Regions from separate parts of the Cellvibrio sp. QJXJ genome, predicted to be linked through region 1. Evidence: predicted binding sites of a transcription regulator. Region 1 holds the regulator's gene; each other region holds the start of a gene.
The links. The regulator PhoB, encoded in region 1, activates phosphate uptake and scavenging genes when phosphate is short. The targets are predictions, from matches to a motif close to TGTCATAAANNTGTAACA.

Region 1 (3,284 bases):
TCACTCTGGATCTCCTGCTGGAAGTAAAAAAGGTATAACCGGTGCCACTTGAGCGGCGCGGTAATGTTCAGTGCATTTATATCCAACAACCGGGGTGCGGATATTTTGCAGCAGCAATGAGTCTAAAATGACAACGTTGTATTTGGCGAGTCCGACTTTCGGGTTGAGCGGTAGGAGTTTGCGTAGCGCGTTCGAGTTTTGGCAATAATTCGGATTAATTTCGCCAAAAAAGCCTTTGAATTACAGGGTGTGAAAAAATTGTGATGCTGGTCTCACCCTCAAAAGGATGAGACTCCGGTAGTAAATAAGCCTGATGTGCGAATGTCGGTGTAACTATTGCGGCAGTGCAAAAACACAAATAAACATACTGCCCTTGCCTAGTTCACTGGTAATTTTTAATTCGGCGTAATGGCGCATCAGCACGTGTTTCACAATCGCCAAACCCAACCCGGTGCCGCCGGTGCCGCTGTTGCGGCTGGCATCCACACGATAAAAACGCTCGGTCAGGCGCGGAATATGTTGGGCATCAATGCCGGGGCCGTTATCGCTTACCGAAACATAAAAATGTTTCTCGTCCTGCCATAACAGCATGTTGATGCGCCCTTCGGGCTGGGTGTATTTGATGGCGTTAATTACCAGATTGGAAAAGGCGCTGTGCAATTCTTTTTCGTTGCCCTGCAACAACAGTGGGCGCGTGGTGTTGTTGCACACCAGCGTGAGCTGTTGGTTTTTATCCTTGCTTAATACTTCCGCTTCGCTTTTCACAATGGTGAGCAGCTGCTCAATATTAATGGGCTTGTAATTGTGGCCCGCCTCTGTGGTTTCGAGTTTGGAAAGCACCAGTAAATCGTTAATCAGCAGCGACATACGCTTGGCTTGCTGCAACATTTGCTGCAGTGGTTTATTCCAGCTCGGGGTGGTGTTGTTATCGGCGAGGGTTTCCACATAGCCGTTTATCACCGTGAGCGGTGTGCGCAATTCATGGGAGACGTTGGCGATAAAATCCTGACGCATTTTTTCCAAGTTGTGCAGTTGGGTCACATCACGCACCACAATCAATCGCTCCATTTTGCCAAACGGGGTGATTTGGAATTGCAGGTGTTTGGAGGGAAAACGCGGCGAGGGAATTTCCAGCGGCTCGCCGTAATTGCCCTCTTCAAAATAGGCGACAAATTTGGGGTGACGCACAAAATTGATGACCGATTGCCCCTGGTCTTTGGTATTCAACCCAAGCATGCGATGGGCGGCGGGGTTCCAGAAATCCAGATGGCCGCGCGCGTCCAGAATGACCAGCCCGTCTTTGAGTGCTGAGCTGATTTCCTGGATGCGTTTGATCACCGCTTGCAGGTTGTCTTTTTCAATGCGTTGATCGCGCTGCAGTTGGTAGATGTTGTCGAACACCTGCCCCCAGATACCGCTGGCCTCCGGCGGGTGTTCGCTCTCGCGTTTGAGTAGCCACTGGTTCAGGCGGCGCATTTGCCAGAGCATCCACACAATGTAAATGCCACAGCCGAGTAGCATCCACAGCGCGTAGTTGTCGCTGAAAAAACCAATCAGGCTGCAGGTGGCGAGAATAATCAGAATGCGCTGGAGTTCAGCGCTGAAACCTTTTAACAAGGGGGCCTCTCAGTTTCGATCCGTATTCGGCAGCGGGCAAGCCTGCGCGACACGCCGTGAACCCATCCATGGGGGCTAATCGTCGACATCCTGTCTCCGATTGTCGCTCAGGCTTGCCCGCTGCCGAATACTTGCAGCTTAGTGATATCAGGCTTCGATTCGTGTCGAAAAACGATAGCCGGTACCGCGTACAGTTTGGATCAGGTCTTCGTGACCGTCGATGGTCAGGGCTTTGCGCAGGCGGCGGATATGCACATCGACCGTGCGCTCCTCCACATACACATTGCCGCCCCAGACATGATCCAGCAATTGGCTGCGAGTATAGGCTCTTTCCTGGTGGGTGAGAAAAAACTCCAGCAGGCGATATTCAGTGGGGCCCATATCGACTGACTGATCGTGGATGGTGACGCGGTGGCTGGCGGGGTCCAAACACAGACCCTGTACGGTGATGGGGGCGGCGGAAATCTGTGGGTCGGCACGGCGCAATACTGCTTTCAAGCGGGCGACCAATTCACGCGGTGAAAAAGGTTTGGTGATGTAATCGTCGGCGCCAACTTCCAGCCCCTGGATTTTGTTGTCCTCTTCACCTTTGGCGGTGAGCATGATGATGGGAGTATTAGCGGTAACTTCGTCGCGCTTCAGGCGACGCGCGAGTTCAATACCGCTGGTACCGGGCATCATCCAATCGAGCAGGATCAGGTCGGGTTTTTCGTCGATAATCAGGCCGTGAGCGTCCTGCGCGTTACTGGCTTCCAGCACTTGGTACTCGGCCATCTCCAGTGCCACACGCAACATATCGCGAATGGCGGATTCATCGTCGACGATAAGAATTTTGCGACCAGTCATAATCTTCTGCCTAATAAAACTACGGTAGGCTTCACGTTTCATGAAGCTATTGTTGCAGCTTATTTAATAAGCTCAGTGTTACATATTTATGACAAGTCAGAAAATTGTAGCTGCGTGCAGTCGCGTGGGCTTAGTGCCAGTAATAATCCATAGCTAAACCGGCAAATACCGCCACACCCACCCAGTTGTTATTTAAAAAGGCTTTGAAGCAGGCTTCGCGCGCGCGAAAGCGAATCAACCACTGTTGATAGGCAAACAAACCACCCGCCACCGTCAAGCCCAGATAATAGAACAGCCCCAGCTCAAAGCGATTACCCACCAGAATCAGCGCATAGAGCGCCAGGATTTGCAGGATGCCGGTCATCAACCGATCCTGTTCCCCAAACAAGATGGCGGTGGATTTCACGCCGATTTTAAGGTCGTCCTCGCGATCCACCATGGCATAAAAGGTGTCATAGGCCACCGTCCAAAGCACCACGGCGAGGTAAATCAGCCAAATGTTTTCGTGTAGCGAACCGGCCTCGGCCGCATAGGCCATGGGTATTCCCCAGGCAAACGCGGCGCCCAATACCACCTGTGGTAAGTGGGTGTGACGTTTCATAAAGGGATAACAAAAGGCGAGCAGCAGGCCACCCACAGAGAGTTTGATGGTAAGCGGGTTGGTCATCAGCACCAAGGCAAAGGCGATCACGCATAGGCCAATGAATAAAAAAATCGCCTCGCGACTGGAAACTGCGCCGGTGGCGAGTGGGCGATCTTTGGTGCGCGCGACGCTACCGTCGATTTTGCGGTCGGCAAAGTCATTGATTACGCAGCCAGCC
Region 2 (3,284 bases), 670 kb from region 1:
GCATGCCCTCCTTCATCGCCAATTTGCGCAGCTCCTGCAGGTTGCAGTCGCTGTTAACTTTTTCCTTGAGCGATTCAGACAACATCAGAATTTCGTAAAGGCCTTGTCGCCCCAAATAACCGGTATTGCGACATTCGAGACAACCCACCGGGCGATAGACTTTGGCCGGCACATTCACTTTCCAAGGCGCAACCAATTCCTGCCAATCCGACGCGCTGATACTGCCCTCCTCTTTGCAATGTGGGCAGAGTGTGCGCACCAAACGCTGCGCCATTACCCCGAGCAAGGTGGCATTAATGAGGTAGGAAGGAATGCCCAAATCCAGCAAGCGCGCAACGGTTGAAGGCGCATCGTTGGTGTGCACGGTGGATAGCACCAAGTGGCCGGTAAGCGCAGCTTGCACTGCCATTTGGGCGGTTTCTAGGTCGCGGATCTCACCCACCATGATAATGTCAGGGTCTTGCCGCATCAGGCTGCGGATACCGGCGGCAAAATCCAGCCCGATTTTGTGGTGCACTTGCGTCTGGTTAAAACGCTCCTCCACCATTTCAATGGGGTCTTCAATAGTGCTGACATTCACCTCATCGGTGGCAACTTGTCGCAGCGATGAATAAAGGGTGGTGGTTTTACCGGAACCGGTGGGGCCGGTCACAAACAAGATGCCATTGGGGCGGGTAAGCATGGAGTACCAGCGCGCATAGTCATCGCCCACTAAACCCAAGTCGGTAAAACTGCGCAGCAGCACTTCCGGGTCAAAAATCCGCATCACCAGTTTTTCGCCAAAGGCGGTGGGCAAGGTGGACATACGCAATTCAATTTCACTGCCATCACTGCGGCGGGTTTTGATCCTGCCATCCTGCGGCTTGCGCTTTTCGGCAATATCCATGCGGGCCAACACCTTGAAGCGGCTGGTGACAGCGGTGGATACATTGGCGGGCAATTCGTAGACGTAATGCAAAACGCCATCGATACGGAAGCGGATGCGCCCTACTTCCCGGCGCGGCTCTATATGAATGTCACTGGCGCGCTGGTCATAAGCGTACTGCAACAGCCAGTCCACAATCTTGACGATATGCTGGTCATTGGCATCCGGATCGCTGGCTTTGCCCAGCTCCACCAGCTGCTCAAAGTTAGTAATCGCCGAGGCCGCCGTCGCTCCGCTGGCGCCGGAGACAGAGCGCGCCAAGGTGTAAAACTCCACCATAAAACGCTCGATGTCGGCGGGATTAGCCACCACGCGTTTCACCGTGCGGCGCGCCACATGCTCCACCTGTGGCTCCCAACCAGCCATAAAGGGTTGGGTACAGGCGATGATGACGTGATCCGACTCCACTTTGACGCACAAAATACCGTGACGCTTGGCAAAGGCGTAACTGATCACCTCGGTGCACTTGGCGACATCAATCTTCATCGGATCTATATGAAACAACGGCAGGCGCGCCTTGTTAGCTAACCACTCGGTGAGCGTATCGCCATCCAGAATCTTGCCCGGGCGCTGTAAATCTTCCAGATTTTGGGTGGCGACATAGGCCAGCGGGTGCATGATCGCCTGTTCGCGGCTGCGCGAGGCGCCAAGCAACATATTGGCATCCAGCTGCGACATGCGCCCATCAACGACCAGATCATTAATCAAGCCGCGCAAATCCAATACCCGATCCAGCACCATCGACGTTATTCCTGTAAATAAGAGAGCTGCGACTAAAAACATGCACTGATTGTAGCGGCTCTGCCGACGCGAGTCTGCCCACAAGGCGACAGGCTGGCGTTTTGGTCAGCAACCACTAAGCTCAACACACCCGAAACCTAGACACCTATGTCTAACACCCCATACCAGCCACTAACAAAAGTTCAGCTAAAAAGCATCACAACTTTGTCATAAATAAGTAATAAAGCTGCGTGACCTTGGCGAGTGATGTTTTTATACTGCGCACACTTTTAACCCGAGGGGATAACCATGCCTTTTGCAAACTTGTCGAACCTGTTTGGCCGCTCGCCCATCAAGCCCATGCAAGAGCACATGGCGCTGGCTGTTAAAGCCGCCGCCGAACTCGTACCTTTTTTTGAAGCTGTCACCGGCAATGACTGGCCTCTCGCCAGCAGCATTCAGCAGCAAGTGGTGAAATTCGAAAACGATGCGGACGAAATCAAAAAGCACCTGCGCTTGCATCTGCCCAAAAGCCTGTTCCTGCCGGTACCACGCACCGACCTGCTCGAACTGCTAACTATGCAGGACCGCATTCCCAACCGCGCCAAAGACATCGCCGGTATCATCATGGGCCGTCGCATGACCATCCCCGAAAGCATGAAACCGCAGATGAATGAATTTGTGCGCGCTAGTGTTGCGGCAGCCGAGCAAGCGCTCACCGCCATCAACGAACTGGACGAGCTGCTCGAGACCGGTTTTAGCGGCCGCGAGCTGACCGTTGTCGAAAATATGATCAAGGAATTGGACATTCTTGAGGAGAAAGCCGACCAATTGGAAATTGGCGTGCGCACCTCACTCTTTGCCCTCGAAGCCCAGCTCCCCCCGGTAGATGTGATGTTCCTGTACAACATCATCGACTGGGTGGGTGATATCGCCAACCGCGCACACGATGTGGGCGGCCGTTTGCAACTGCTGCTGGCGCATTAATCCTTTACCTTGAGGAATTCAAGATGACTTTATTTGCTGAATACGGCCATGTGCTGTTTATTCTTGCCTGTGCTTTTGGCCTCTTTATGGCATGGGGCATAGGTGCCAATGATGTATCCAACGCAATGGGAACCTCGGTTGGCTCGCGTGCGCTTACCATGAAACAGGCCATTTTAATTGCCATGGTATTTGAGTTTGCCGGGGCCTACCTAGCTGGTGGTGAAGTGACAGAAACCATCCGTAGCGGGATTGTTGAACTGGACGTGATGACCGACCACCCGGATTTATTTGTCTTCGGCATGCTCGCCTCGCTGCTAGCAGCGGGTAGCTGGTTATTAATCGCCAGTATTTTGGGCTGGCCGGTATCCACCACCCACTCGATTGTCGGCGCCATCATTGGTTTTGCCGCCGTGGGCATTTCCGCCGATGCGGTGCAGTGGAGCAAGGTTTGGGGCATCGTCGGCAGCTGGGTAATTACCCCCGTTATTGCAGGCTTCCTCGCTTTCTGGATTTTCCGCTCAGTGCAATTCCTGATTCTGGACACAGAAGATCCGTTTTCCAATGCCAAACGCTACATACCCATTTACATGTTTGCGGTAGGTTTCTTTTTGTCGATGGTCACCATCCTCAAAGGCCTGAAATATGTACTTAG
Region 3 (3,284 bases), 360 kb from region 1:
GGTCTCACCAAATTCACCAGCGGCATCAAGCTGCGTGAGCGCTCGCGCAACTATGACCGCCGCGACCTGGTGTTGATCAATGGCATTGAAGGTGAGGTGTTTGACGAGAGCTACTTTGAGCCCTTCCCGGTGAGCGGTTTCCTCGGCGATGCCAAAGGCGAATTCCCCACCCTGTGGCTGGTGCCGGATGAAACTAAATTCTGGAGCAACTACCCCAGCGCGACCGACTTGGCAGCGCCCCTCTCATCGGGCGATTTGCGCAATTCCTACCGCATCGACGAGACCATCACCTCCGCCTATGCAATGGTGGATATGGAGCACCAGCTGGGCGGTTTGCCACTCAAAGGTAATCTTGGTGTGCGCGTTGCCCAAACTGAACAGACCTCGTCCGGTCATGCGTCTGTGGGCGGTGTGACTACGCCGGTGAGCTTTGACGAGGACTATACCGATGTGCTGCCCTCGGCCAACTTCTCGCTCAACTGGACTGACGATTTACTCACCCGCGCTGCCGTGGCCAAGGTAATTACCCGCCCGGATCTACAAGACATGGCTCCGCGCCTGACCTTTAACTCCGGCGATGTTAATACTGCCACCGGCGGTAACCCGCTGCTCAACCCCTTTGAAGCCTGGCAGTATGACCTGACACTGGAATGGTATCTGGACAAGGTTACCGCGCTCTCGGCCGGTATCTTCTACAAGGATATTGAAACCTTTATCCAAACCCAAAAGTCGGATTTGCTGTTCAACGGTGTGGTTTATGAACTCAGCTCCAAGGTGAACGGCTCCAACGCCGAAGTCACCGGGATGGAACTGGCCTATCAACAAGTGTTTGACCAACTGCCCGCGCCCTTTGACGGCTTGGGTTTGCAGGCCAACTACACCTGGACCGACTCCAGCGCCGTCTATGTGGACAACGACAAATCGGTCAAAGGCGAGTTGGAAGATGTCGCCAAAAACAGCTACAACATCACCGCCTTTTATGAAAAGGACGGCTTCGGCCTGCGCCTCAGCTACAGCTGGCGCGATGGTGTACTCAACCAGATCGGCACCAACAGCCTCGCCTCGGAAAACAAAGCGGAGTTCGGCACCCTGGATTTAAGCGCGTCTTATGACCTGTCGGACAATGTCACGGTGTTTGTGGAAGGTATCAACATCACCGACCAAGCCCAGCAGGACTTTGTGCAGGGCGATGAATTCCGCAGTTATACCGACTACGGCAGCACCTATTCCTTAGGGGTGCGCGCCAGTTTCTAAGCCATTCGTCACTCCTGCGAACGCAGGAGTCCAGAGGCATTTTATGGATACCCGTGTTCGCGGGTATGACGAAGTTTGTATTTCCCAATTTCAGGCTGGGCGGTCATTTCAGCTCAGCCCTTTTTTGGGCACCTGGCTTGGTTGTCATCTAATAGTCATCTTTTTGCGTCAAAAACAGCGCTGGTTTTCCAATGTCTGTTATTTACTTTTGTGGATGTTTTTTTATGCGTTTAACCCGTCGTCACTTTCTTAAAAATGCCAGCGCTACCGCCATCGCCCTGGGCGGCCTGCGCAGTTTGCAACTGCAGGCACAGGTCTACGCCCAAGACCCGATTTACGGGATCGATAAAGTCGGCCAACTGCTGGCCGACCCGGCGGGCATTCTCAATTTGCCGCGCGATTTTAGCTACAAAATTATCGCCCGCACCGGCGACCGCATGAGCGATGGATTAATTACCCCCAGCGCGATGGACGGTATGGCCGCCTTCCCGCTGCCGGGCGATGTGAGCAAATGCATTCTGGTGCGCAACCACGAACTGGATTCGGTGGGCGAGGAAATTGATGCCTTCGGCGGCGATAAGGATTTAGCGCGCAAACATGTCGGCACAAAAAGTTACGACAGCTTTGGCGGTCTGCCCGTCAACGGCGGCACCAGCACCCTGGTTTACAGTCATCGCAGCCAGCGGGTAGAGCGCAGCCACCTGAGTTTGGTGGGCACCGCGCGCAACTGTGCCGGCGGCGCTACGCCCTGGGGCAGTTGGCTCAGCTGCGAGGAGACACTGGTCGGCAAAGCCCAAGGCTACGGTCGCGAACACGGGTATATCTTTGAAGTCCCCTCGCTCGGCAAGGGCTTGGTCGACCCGGTGCCACTCAAGGATATGGGGCGTTTTGTACACGAAGCGGCGGCGGTCGATAGCACCAACGGCATTGTGTGCCTCTCGGAAGATACGGATCGCAGCCTGTTTTACCGCTTTATCCCCAAAACCCCGGGCAAACTGGCGGAGGGCGGACAGCTGCAAGCCCTCGCCATTCGCGGCTGGCCGAGCGCCAATACCCGCAATTGGAAGGAAGACGCACAGGACAAGAATGCGCAACCCGTCGCTATGCGCCAGCGCTTTGAATGCGAGTGGATCGACTTGGAGGATGTCACCTCCCCCGAGGGTGATTTGAATACTCGCGGCGAAGCCAAAGGCGCGGCGATTTTTGCACGCGGCGAAGGCTTGGCGTTTGCCTTGCGCGACGACAAAACCCGCGAAGTACTCTTTGCGGCGACTGGTGGCGGCCCGCTCAAAATCGGCCAGGTGTGGCGCTATCAACCCAGCGCCTTTGAAGGCACGACGCGCGAAACAGAGCAGCCGGGGGTGATGGAATTAGTCTACGAAACCCACAACCGCGCCATTTTGGAATCCTGCGATAACATCGCCGTGGCGCCCTGGGGCGACCTGATCATCTGCGAAGACAGCTACTCGGAAAACCCGGATACGGTGAACTACCTGCGCGGCCTCACTCCGGACGGGCGCATCTACACCCTCGCGATGAACGCCCACCCCGACAAAGGTGAATTCTGTGGCGCCTGTTTCTCCCCCGACGGCACTACGCTGTTCGTCAACATCCAACGCCCCGGCTTCACCCTCGCCATCACCGGCCCCTGGGGCAACCTGCGCAGCCGCGCCAAGGGGATTGATAAGTTGGGCTGACCTGATCGTCAAGCGGTTAATGCGATGAGCCGTTGGGAAAGGCCAGCTTCTAAATGTGCGCTTTCCTTGACAATATTCAGTTGCATTGCCGCCTTGGCAATGGCTAATAAATCTGGTGCTACCGGCTTTTGTTGATGTTGAACGAACCATTCCAGCACAGTCGCCAAGTGCCAGATTGTGGCACTGCCGTCATGGACTGGTGCGGGAAACTCACTGCTGTGTTTGATCATGAGTTTGCGCATGTTCTGGCGGCTAAAACCCAATAGTCCGGCAATATCACTTAGCCCTACCAAATCCGGTGCTACTTCTACCAAACGCGCGTCGGGAATAGCT

Region 2: NNX04_RS12475 (TIGR00153 family protein) is a predicted target of PhoB. The motif match lies at 1,872-1,889, and genes of this name have one in related genera.
Region 3: NNX04_RS13700 (alkaline phosphatase PhoX) is a predicted target of PhoB. The motif match lies at 1,397-1,414, and genes of this name have one in related genera.

What each region holds. Positions count from the first base shown of each region.
Region 1 covers NZ_CP101662.1:3,514,402-3,517,685, forward strand. The annotation lists gene NNX04_RS15225 (lytic polysaccharide monooxygenase) at 1-4, opposite strand, end outside; gene phoR (phosphate regulon sensor histidine kinase PhoR) at 334-1,617, opposite strand; gene phoB (phosphate regulon transcriptional regulator PhoB) at 1,765-2,463, opposite strand; gene ubiA (4-hydroxybenzoate octaprenyltransferase) at 2,594-3,284, opposite strand, start outside.
Region 2 covers NZ_CP101662.1:2,841,158-2,844,441, forward strand. The annotation lists gene NNX04_RS12470 (GspE/PulE family protein) at 1-1,666, opposite strand, end outside; gene NNX04_RS12475 (TIGR00153 family protein) at 1,955-2,632, shown strand; gene NNX04_RS12480 (inorganic phosphate transporter) at 2,656-3,284, shown strand, end outside.
Region 3 covers NZ_CP101662.1:3,150,035-3,153,318, reverse strand. The annotation lists gene NNX04_RS13705 (TonB-dependent receptor) at 1-1,254, shown strand, start outside; gene NNX04_RS13700 (alkaline phosphatase PhoX) at 1,479-2,951, shown strand; gene NNX04_RS13695 (helix-turn-helix transcriptional regulator) at 2,960-3,284, opposite strand, start outside.